DNA from 2 places in the Brucella sp. BE17 genome. Region 2 is predicted to be linked to the other one. Evidence: predicted binding sites of a transcription regulator. Region 2 holds the regulator's gene; the other holds the start of a gene.

Region 1 (5,607 bases), on a different replicon from region 2:
CGCTGTAACGCTGCTTTTGCTGATCGCCGGTTACGGAGTGGAACAGGTTGCATTTCTGGGACGCGCCCGCAAATATCTTGAGACGGTTTTTCTGACTTTGAGTGTGTTTCTGTTGATGGTCCCCAGTGTCTCGGAAACTTTGCGGCGCGTGCCGGACGGACATCCAATTGCAAGCGATCCAGACTCCCCAATTTTAAAACTGGCTCTCGGTTCTCTTCTCGTTGTGCTGATTATTGGACTCCCGACGCAGATTTTTTATCTCCGTCGAGCGTCAAGACATGTTTGAACCGCGTTTTCGGCGACAGCGAGCCGGAACGGGACCCGTTCCGGCCTGACAGGGTTTAGTTGCCGCGTGCGGCTTTGAGCGCCTTGCCCCACCAGACAAGCCGATCGAGCATATTCTTGGCAGCCTCGGTGAAATGCGGGTAGGTAGACCGTGCTGGTTGTCAGTTATCTTGGTAACGGTCCCATGCGGTTCAATGCGCTGCGCCGGACCGTCAACTGTATTTCCCAAAAAATGCTGACCACCACCCAACGTAATCTGGAGCGCGGCGGCTTTCGAATAAACTTCGATGTTAATTGGAAAGGCAGACCAAAGTCTGCCTTTCCTGTTGCCCAAGACAGGACTTCCAGGGTGCGGGGGCAAACAGGAAGTCCATCTCGATAAGTGTGATTGACCACAAGTGGTTCCATCAAGTCAATCAGAAGATGCTAAATTGAAACCTAAATTCACGCAAAGCGCCCAAAAGGTAAATTTTCCATAAATCACAAATAGTTACACAATGAAAAAGGCGGCCATTGGCCGCCTTTCTCAATTTCAAGACTGTTGGATTTCTTAGAAATCCATGCCGCCACCCGCACCGCAAGGCGGTGCAGGCATTTTAACTCATGGGCGAGCTTTATGGATTTCTTAGAAATCCATGCCGCCCATGCCGCCCATGCCGCCAGGCATGCCAGCAGGAGCAGCGTCCTTCTTCGGAAGCTCTGCGATCATGGCTTCGGTGGTGATCAGGAGACCAGCAACCGATGCTGCATTCTGCAGCGCCGTGCGCACAACCTTGACCGGATCGACGACGCCAGACTTGATCAGGTCGCCATATTCGCCAGTTGCCGTGTTGTAGCCGTAGGTTTCCGAAGCGTTTTCAAGGATCTTGCCAACGATAACGGAAGCTTCTTCACCAGCATTGGTCGTGATCTGGCGAGCAGGAGTCTGCAGGGCGCGACGAACGATGTTGATTCCAGCTTCCTGATCGGCATTGATGCCCTTGGCGGAAATTTTTGCAGAAGCGCGTAGCAGAGCGGTACCACCACCTGCAACGATGCCTTCTTCAACAGCCGCGCGGGTTGCGTTCAGAGCATCGTCAACGCGATCCTTCTTTTCCTTCACTTCAACTTCCGTTGCACCGCCAACGCGGATCACGGCAACACCGCCAGCCAGCTTGGCAAGACGTTCCTGAAGCTTTTCACGATCATAGTCCGAAGTGGTTTCTTCGATCTGCTGCTTGATCTGGCCAACGCGGGCGTTGATCTCGGCCTTCTGGCCTGCACCGTCGACGATCGTGGTGTTTTCCTTGGAGATCGCAACCTTCTTGGCGCGGCCCAGCATGTCAAGCGTGACGCTTTCCAGCTTGATGCCGAGGTCTTCGGAAATGACCTGACCGCCGGTGAGGATCGCGATGTCTTCGAGCATAGCCTTGCGGCGATCGCCGAAGCCCGGAGCCTTGACTGCAGCAATTTTCAGGCCGCCACGCAGCTTGTTGACGACGAGCGTTGCAAGAGCTTCACCTTCGACGTCTTCAGCGATGATGACGAGTGGCTTGGAGGTCTGAACGACAGCTTCGAGAACCGGCAGGAGAGCCTGAAGGTTGGAAAGCTTCTTTTCGTGCAGAAGGATGTAAGCGTCTTCGAGGTCAGCAATCATCTTGTCGGGATTGGTGACGAAGTAAGGCGACAGGTAGCCACGGTCGAACTGCATGCCTTCAACGACTTCGAGTTCGGTTTCAGCGGTCTTGGCTTCTTCAACCGTGATGACGCCTTCGTTGCCGACTTTCTGCATCGCTTCAGCGATCATCTTGCCGATTTCAACTTCGCCATTGGCAGAGATGGTGCCAACCTGGGCAACTTCTTCAGACGTATTGATCTTCTTGGCGTTCTTGAGCAGCTCGGCAACAACTTCGTTGACAGCCAGATCGATACCGCGCTTGAGATCCATCGGGTTCATGCCGGCAGCAACAGCCTTGGCACCTTCCTGAACGATACCCTGAGCCAGAACGGTTGCGGTCGTGGTGCCGTCACCAGCGGTGTCGTTTGTCTTGGAAGCCACTTCGCGCAGCATCTGTGCGCCCATGTTTTCGAACTTGTCTTCCAGTTCGATTTCCTTGGCAACCGACACACCGTCCTTGGTAATGCGCGGAGCGCCGAACGACTTGTCGATAACAACGTTACGGCCTTTCGGGCCCAGCGTTACCTTTACAGCGTCAGCGAGGATATCGACGCCGCGCAGCATCTTTTCGCGCGCATTGCGACCGAATTTTACTTCTTTAGCAGCCATTTTACTCTACTCCTGGGAATATCCCGGTCAGATATTTAAATTGGTAAGCCTAAACCGGCTGATGCCGGTCCGGTGAAGTGATTAGCCGATAATGCCAAGAATATCGGATTCCTTCATGATCAGCAGGTCTTCGCCGCCGATCTTGACTTCGGTGCCCGACCACTTGCCGAACAGAACGCGATCGCCAGCCTTGACGTCGAGAGCAACAAGCTTGCCGCTCTCATCGCGAGCGCCGGAACCGGCAGCGACGATTTCGCCTTCCTGCGGCTTTTCCTTGGCGGTGTCCGGAATGATGATGCCACCGGCAGTCTTGGCTTCCGACTCAACGCGACGAACGACGACGCGGTCATGAAGCGGGCGGAACTTGATATCAGCCATGGTATGAACCCTTGGTGTTATAGACGTTGAACCCTGTGAAGCGGATCAGACTGATCCGCGCTGTTAGCACTCTCTTTGCCAGAGTGCTAACGTGGCTCTGAGATAGAATGTGACTGCGGACTTGTCAAGATTGCCTGAGGATTTTGACAGGCGGATGATGGATAATTTTCACCGCTTTGAACCTCTCGGTTTTTCAGGCCAAGGGGCGGATGTGGGGACTGGCTTTCTGGAATCAAGAGTAGGACGCACGGTCCGATGAGTATATGGTTTTCACAGTCTTAAAAGTCGGCGCTTGGGCCCAGAATTTGTCGAAATTTGCCCGACTGCAAGCAAATCGGCGTGTCATAATTACATTATAGGGCTTCGGATATTTCCATTTGGTGGCAAAATGCTCTACATGGGCGCGTACCGTCGGCAGGACACGCAGACTTGAGACTATGCAAGAGGAAGATGATGAATAAGCTTGAACGCCTTGATGAACTGACCGGCCAGTATGACGTGCTTTTCTGCGACGTCTGGGGTGTGGTGCATAATGGCGTTGCCGCTTATCCGGCAGCCGTGGAGGCCTTGAAGCGCGCGCGTGCACAGGGCGTTACGGTTATCCTCGTCACTAATTCGCCGCGTCCGCATCCGGGCGTGGAAGCACAGATGCTTCTTTTGGGCGTGCCCGAAGATGCCTATGACCGCGTTGTCACTTCCGGCGATGTGACCCGCGATCTGATCGCGGAAGGTCCGCGCAAGGTGTTCCACATTGGTAACGAGCGTGAGTTGTCGATCTATGACGGACTGGGTGTAGAATTGGTCGAGGAATTCGAAGCTGCAGGTATCGTTTGCACCGGACTTTTTGATGATGAGGTGGAAGCGCCGGAAGATTATGCCGAACTCCTGCAGCGCCTGAGGTCACGTAATCTGCCGTTCATATGTGCGAATCCCGACATTATGGTCGAGCGCGGTGCGCGCCTCATTTGGTGTGCCGGTGCTCTGGCGCGCGATTACAGCCAACTTGGCGGTCGTACGCTGATTGCCGGAAAACCACACCGCCCCATTTATGAAGCAGCCCTTGAGGCGGCAGAAGAGGTGCGTGGCGGTACAATTGACAAGAACCGTATTCTTGGGATTGGAGACGGCGTGCTCACCGATGTAAAAGGCGCTGCCGCTTTCGGTCTGGATGTGCTTTATATCTCCGGTGGCATTCATGCCGCAGACTATACGAGTGAGGGGATCGTAAATTTTGAAAAGATGAACGCTTTTCTTGAAAAACACGGGCATCGTCCTGTTGCAACCCTTCAGGCGCTCGTCTGATATTTTTGGACCACAGGCACGATCAGGCACCCAATGGTACAATCCGGGATCAATAACTCCGTCTTTCAGCGCTTTTCGGGCGCCGATGCGTTGCCGCAGCATCTGCATAATTGCGTTGTGGCAATCGGCAATTTCGATGGCGTTCATCGCGGTCATCAGGCGGTTCTCGAATCGGCACTTGAGATTGCTCATAAAGACGGATTGCCTGCGGTCGTGCTTACCTTCGAGCCGCATCCGCGCAGCTTCTTTCGCCCCGACGAACCCATAGACCGCCTCACAGGCGCGACTGAGAAGGCCGCGATTTTGCAGCAGATGGGTTTTGATGCCATTGTCGAGCAGCCCTTCACCGCGGAATTTTCCAGCTGTTCGGCTGAAGATTTTGTGCAGCATATCCTTATAGACAAACTTCAGGCGCGGCGTGTCGTCACCGGCTATGACTTTCATTTCGGTAAGGGACGGCGCGGTACGCCCGACTTTCTGCTTGAAGCAGGCGAGGGTGCCGGCTTCGATGTAACTCTGGTGGATGCGTTCAGCGATGAGGGCGGGCAGCCCGTCTCGTCGACCCGTGTGCGAAATGCACTCAGCGAAGGAGATGTCGCTTTGGCCGGGGGGCTTCTAGGCTATCGCTATCGCTTTTGTGGCGAGGTCATTCACGGTAAGAAGCTTGGGCGAACGCTCGGTTTTCCAACCGCCAATATGCAAGTGAGTGCACGCACGAGCCTCAAGCACGGCATATATGCTGTGCGTTTCCGGCGTCAGGACGGTAGCTTGCACAATGGCATGGCAAGTTTCGGTCGCCGTCCGACAGTCGATAGCGATGGTTTACCGCTTCTGGAAACATTTCTGTTCGATTTTACCGGCGACCTTTATGGAGACGTCGCCTGCGTGTCGTTCTTCGGATTTTTGCGCGGCGAAGTGAAGTTTGAAGGTCTCGATCCGCTGGTAGCACAAATGAAGCGTGACGAAGAAGAAGCCCGAGCTGTTCTGGCTGGAGCGCGTCCGCTTTCCGCACTAGATCACGTTCTTTCATTTGCCTGAAACATTCTGTTCTTAGGCTGATCTCAGACTTTAAGCCAAAATTTACGGTTTTCCGACAGAGACTATTAAACATCCCAAGTTTTGGGGGTGGTGTTTGTTGGAGTATTGTGTTTTGCGTATTTTTTTTCTGGCTTTCATAGCAGGCGCGATTTCGCCTGTGACTGGTTCAATCGCATATGCTGCTGACGCGCAGGAGCCTTATATTGATGCAGTGGCCGTGACGCCGCAGCCCGAGCGCAAATATTTTTGGTCCGGCGATTGGTATCTAAAGGTCGGCGCTGCCGGTCTGGTCGCTCCCAAATTCACCGGATCGAACAAATACAAGTTCTCTGCCCAGC
Region 2 (5,607 bases):
CTTCAAAACCGAAAGGGCCGATCAGCCCGTCGAATTCGCGCAACTTGCCGGCATTGTGCGAAGCCACGATAAGCTTGCCTTTTTCAAGTTCTCTCATCTTAGTTCCATAATTTGGGTTCGGCGAATTCCAGCGAATTTCCGGAAGGATCGCGAATATAGATCGAACGCGCGCCGTTGGGCCATTCGAAATCAGATTCAATTGAAATGCCATGCTTTTGCAGATGCGCGCACCAGTTTTCAATTTCCGTGCGCTCGGCAGCAAAACAGGCATGTCCCGGTCCGCTTGTACCATGGGTCGGCACCGGCAGCGCGTCACTTTCTGGCGGCTTCAGGGTTTCTTCCGCCTTAAACAGCAGCAATATGCCATCCCCACAGCGAAAGAACGCATTGCGATCACTGGATTTCCCGACCGGCTCCAGCCCCAGAATATCGCCATAAAAGCGGATCGCCTCGGCAATATCGCGGACGTAAAGCGCGGTTTCAAGAATACGGGTCGCTTGCATGATCGGACCTCTCCTGACGAGCATTAAATCAAAGCGGATGGAGCGGCGCCTTCTCTATCAGGCGCCCTCTACTATCAGGCGACAGCCATCTTCTGCAAGGATACGAGGCGATTGATGCCACCGCGCGCCAGTTGCAGCAAATTAGAAAACTCTTCTTCCGAAAATGGCTCACCTTCGGCGGTGCCCTGAATTTCGACAATGCCGCCTGAGCCGGTCATAACGAAATTGCTGTCGGTCTGGGCAGCCGAATCTTCCACGTAATCGAGATCGAGAACAGCCTCGCCCTCATAAATACCGCAGGAAATGGCGGCGACATGGTCTTTCAACACTTTTTCCACACGCACCATCTGCCGTGATTCCATCCAGCGCAGGCAATCATGCAGCGCCACCCACCCACCGGTGATCGCCGCCGTGCGCGTGCCACCATCGGCCTGAATGACATCGCAATCGACCGTAATCTGGAATTCGCCCAAAGCCTGCATATCAACAACGGCGCGCAACGAGCGTCCGATCAGGCGCTGAATTTCCTGCGTGCGTCCGCCCTGCTTGCCGCTTGCCGCTTCGCGGCGCATGCGATCACCGGTCGAGCGCGGCAACATGCCGTATTCGGCTGTCACCCAGCCCTTGCCGGAATTTCGCATCCAGCCCGGCACTTTTTCCTCGAGGCTTGCCGTGCACAGCACATGCGTGTCGCCGAACTTGACCAGACAAGAGCCTTCCGCATGTTTGGAGATGCCGCGCTCGAAAGATACGGCACGCATTTCGTCAGCGCTACGCTTGGATGGACGCATTTAACAATTCCTCAAATTCAGTTTTCCGTGCGGCTTTTTAGGCCGGGACGCCGCAAATAGAAAGGGATTTCATCGCGCCTGGCACTTTCACGGGTGCCAAAGCCTTTGACGCCCGCCACGACAAGCTTATATTCAGGTTCCGTTTAGAAAGCACATTTGATCCGCCATGATGAAAACGCCAGAACATCAGCTTCTTAATTCGCTCGACCAGCGCTCGCGCGAAATTTTTCGGCTGATCGTCGAAAGCTACCTCAATGACGGCGATCCTGTCGGCTCACGCAACCTGTCGCGACTGGTGCCGCACACGCTGTCCCCCGCCACCATCCGCAATGTGATGAGCGATCTCGAACATCTGGGCCTCATCTATGCACCGCATATCTCAGCGGGGCGTCTGCCAACGCATATTGGCCTGCGCTTTTTCGTTGATGCCTTTCTGGAAGTGGGCGATTTGCCGCCCGGTGAACGCTCTTCCATCGAAGCGCAGGTGCGGGCGGCTGGCAATGGCAACTCGGTCGAAAGCCTGTTGACTGAAGCAAGTCAGGTCTTATCTGGCCTCTCACGCGGTGCCGGGCTTGTTCTCGCGACAAAAGCCGAAGGCGCCCTCAAGCATATTGAATTCGTGCGCCTTGAGCCGACACGCGCGCTTGCCGTGCTGGTGATGCAAAATGGCGATGTCGAAAATCGTGTCATCGACCTCCCCGCCGGTATTTCCACCTCGCAACTGATCGAAGCCTCGAATTTTCTCAATGCTCATATTCATGGGCAAACCCTGTCGGAAACCCGTAATGCACTCAAATCGCTTATGGAAGAAACGAGGCGCGAACTCGATGCGCTTTCGCAGGCCTTAGTCGAACAAGGGCTTGCGGTGTGGAGTGGCGCAGGAGCAGATCAGCCGGCGCGATTGATTGTACGTGGGCGCGCCAATCTATTGGAAAACATCAACGCGCAGGAAGATATCGAGCGCCTGCGCCACCTGTTCGATGATCTGGAAACCAAGGATGGCATGGTGCAATTGCTTGACCTTGCCGAAACCGGCTCCGGTGTGCGCATTTTTATCGGCTCGGAAAACAAGCTGTTTTCACTTTCCGGATCATCGCTGGTGGTCGCACCCTATCGCGACAGCGAGCAACGGGTGATCGGCGCGCTCGGCGTGATCGGCCCGACACGGTTGAATTATGCCCGTATCGTGCCGATGGTGGATTATACCGCCCAGATCGTCTCACGGCTGCTGCGTTAGGTTTGTGTTTCTATGCATGCCTTTATCACAAAACCAGTTCCCACTTTTGGGCGACACGCTTGAGGAAATGTCAGACTTGACGGGGTAACCGAAATTAAGCCTTGATTTTAAAGGCGCGAAACTCGATATCCGAGCCCACGTACTATTCACGTATTATTCAAGACGGAAGCAGTATTATGACCGACGACAAGAACAAGCCTCAAAACCCCGATCTTGAGCAACGCGACATCAATAATCCGAAGGATCGCGAGGCGCTGAGCCGCGCTGCCAACGATTTTCTGAAAAGCCGTAAGGCGGAAGCGCGTGCGGAAGTCGCAGAAGACGAGATCGAAGCGGAAATCGACGACACCGCAAACCGCCTTATCGCGCTGGAAGCCGATAATCGCGAGCTGAAAGACCAGCTTCTGCGCGTTGCCGCCGAAATGGAAAATCTACGCAAGCGTACGCAGCGCGATGTGCAGGATGCACGCACTTATGCAGTGACCAATTTCGCCCGCGACATGCTTTCGGTTTCCGACAATCTACGCCGTGCGCTCGACGCGATCCCCGCTGACGCCGGTGAAAGCGATGCCAATTTGAAATCACTGGCCGAAGGTGTGGAAATCACAGAGCGCGGTCTCTTGCAGACGCTCGAACGCCATGGTGTGAAAAAGCTTGAACCGGAAGGCGAGAAATTCGACCCGAATTTCCATCAGGCCATGTTCGAGGTCCCCAATGCCGATCTTCCCAACAACACTGTGGTGCAGGTCGTTCAAGCCGGGTTCGCCATTGCCGACCGCGTTCTGCGCCCGGCCATGGTCGGTGTTTCCAAGGGCGGACCGAAGGTCGTAGCCGACACGCCTGCCAGTGAGCAAAGCGAAGATCAGAACTGATCTTTTTAGCATTTCTAATGGCCTGATTTTCAAGCGGTGGAGCATTCCACCGCTTTTTCTACAACAGTAGCATCCCATCGGGGTGCTTGAAGAAGGTGCGGTGTGAACATTTCCGATTGGGCCAATTTTGCCGGTGTTTTCATTTTTGCAGCAACCGGCGCGCTGGCCGCATCACGCCGTCAGCTTGATATTATCGGCTTTGTCTTTCTCGCCAACATTACCGGCATTGGCGGCGGCACAATACGCGATCTCATTCTGGGCGATGCGCCGGTGTTCTGGGTAAAGGAGCCTGCCTACCTTCTCGCCGCAACATCAGCCGCCATTCTTGTCTATTTCACAGCCCACCGGGTCGAGTCGCGCTATCGTGTGCTTTTGTGGTGCGATGCAATCGGCATGTCTGCCTATAGCGTCATGGGGGCTGCCAAGGGGCTCGCGCTTGGCTTCAGTCCGTGGGTTGCTCTGGTGACCGGCATTTTCACGGCGACACTCGGCGGCATCTTGCGCGACATGGTCGCTGGCGAGCCATCCGTTCTCATGCGCCGCGAAATCTATGTTTCAGCAGCCCTTGCTGGGGCCTGCGTCTATGTCGTGCTGGAAAGCACCACCACGATCAATCCGATCATCAGCGCCGTCAGCGCAGGCTCGATTGCTTTTCTGGTCCGCGGGGGCGCGCTTGCATTCGGCTGGAATCTGCCGGTTTATAAAAGCCGACCCGGTCGCACCGAAGCTGAACTCAAGCGCGACCAGATCGTACGGGACAACGATTAAATCAGGCCAGTCCCGCCTGCTTGGCTGCATCTTTGAGGCTTGCCTGTGGGCGAGGGCCCATCTGCTGAATGATGATGCCCGCCGCCAGAGCGCCAAGCTCTGCGCATTCTTTGAGCGGACGCTCCTGTGTCAGACCTGAGAGAAATCCCGCGGCAAAGAGATCGCCCGCGCCGGTCGTATCGATCAGCTCTTCGATCTCAATGGCCGGAACTTCGATGGTCTCATCGGGCGTTATGACAACGGCTCCCTTTTCCGAACGCGTAATGACCGAAAGCGCGCAATCCATGCGCATTGCAGCAATTGCCGTTTCCAGAGATTCAGTCTTGTAAAGCGACTTGGCCTCTTCTTCATTAGAAAAGACGATATCGACGGTTTTCTTACGCATCAGCTCGAGAAACTCGTCGCGATAGCGGTCGACGCAGAACGGATCCGACAGCGTCATGGCCATCTTGCGCCCGGCCTCATGGGCAATTTTCGAGGCCATGACGATCGCTTCCTTGGCGCGTGGCGGGTCCCACAGATAGCCTTCAAAATAGGTCACCTTGGCATCCGCGACCTTGGATGCCTCGATGTCTTCCGGTCCAAGTTCGACGCTGGCACCAAGATAGGTGTTCATGGAACGCTCGCCATCCGGCGTCACAAAAATCATGCAGCGCGCGGTCGGTGTCGCATCATTTTCCAGCGGACGCGTGTCGAAGGCCACGCCCTGCGCGCGGATATCATGGGCAAAAACGCGGCCCAGATGATCAGTCGCCACCTTGCCGAAATAGGCCGAACGCCCACCGAGACTGGCAATACCTGCCGCCGTATTGCTGGCGCTGCCACCCGACATTTCGGTCACAGCACCGTTGATGCGCTTGTAGAGCAGTTCCGCGCGATCGGCATCAATCAGGTTCATCGCGCCTTTGACGATACCATTGGTTTGAAGAAAGGCGTCGTCGCTACGCGAAAGAATATCGACAATGGCATTGCCGATGCAAAGAACGTCATATGTGGCCATGAACGCGAAAGGCTCCCCTTTATAAAGTCCCAACCCATCCGTTTTAAGCGCAACTTATTCCGAAAATCGTTTCACATTTTTCGGGATGCGCTCTAACCATATCGGGACCAATGTGGATGCGGGTTTAGCCTTTTGCAACGGATTTGGCTACCCGCGACACGCTTGTTGGATGGGGAGAAATGCTTGCGGCGGACGCTGATTGTTCCTATTTCCTTTTCATCCCAAGCCAGAAACTGAGGCGAAAATGATCATAAATGCCGCCCTGAAGGCCCTCAGCCGCCTGTTCACACCGGAATTCCGCTCAGTTTTCTGGAAAACGCTCGGGTTGACGCTCCTGCTGCTCGCCGGCTTATGGATATCGATCCGTCAAATTTTCTTGAATTATGGCTGGCCATGGCTCGAACAATTGCTGCCGGGCATGCCCGCATGGGCTGGA

The links. Region 2 encodes HrcA, which represses chaperone genes, less so after heat shock. Its sites were predicted from a motif close to GTTAGCACTCNCNNNNNGNGAGTGCTAAC; they were not measured.
Region 1: groES (co-chaperone GroES) is a predicted target of HrcA. The motif match lies at 2,992-3,020, and genes of this name have one in related genera.

The regions. Positions count from the first base shown of each region.
Region 1 covers NZ_CP154468.1:776,069-781,675, reverse strand. The annotation lists gene AAIB41_RS14930 (hypothetical protein) at 1-286, shown strand, start outside; partial or broken gene AAIB41_RS14925 (winged helix-turn-helix transcriptional regulator) at 434-559, shown strand; gene groL (chaperonin GroEL) at 911-2,551, opposite strand; gene groES (co-chaperone GroES) at 2,633-2,929, opposite strand; gene AAIB41_RS14910 (TIGR01459 family HAD-type hydrolase) at 3,383-4,231, shown strand; gene AAIB41_RS14905 (bifunctional riboflavin kinase/FAD synthetase) at 4,280-5,269, shown strand; gene AAIB41_RS14900 (MipA/OmpV family protein) at 5,364-5,607, shown strand, end outside.
Region 2 covers NZ_CP154467.1:2,231,927-2,237,533, reverse strand. The annotation lists gene rdgB (RdgB/HAM1 family non-canonical purine NTP pyrophosphatase) at 1-97, opposite strand, end outside; gene AAIB41_RS10815 (VOC family protein) at 99-503, opposite strand; gene rph (ribonuclease PH) at 578-1,294, opposite strand; gene hrcA (heat-inducible transcriptional repressor HrcA) at 1,461-2,531, shown strand; gene grpE (nucleotide exchange factor GrpE) at 2,708-3,403, shown strand; gene AAIB41_RS10795 (trimeric intracellular cation channel family protein) at 3,506-4,171, shown strand; gene AAIB41_RS10790 (adenosine kinase) at 4,173-5,171, opposite strand; gene AAIB41_RS10785 (sulfate transporter family protein) at 5,416-5,607, shown strand, end outside.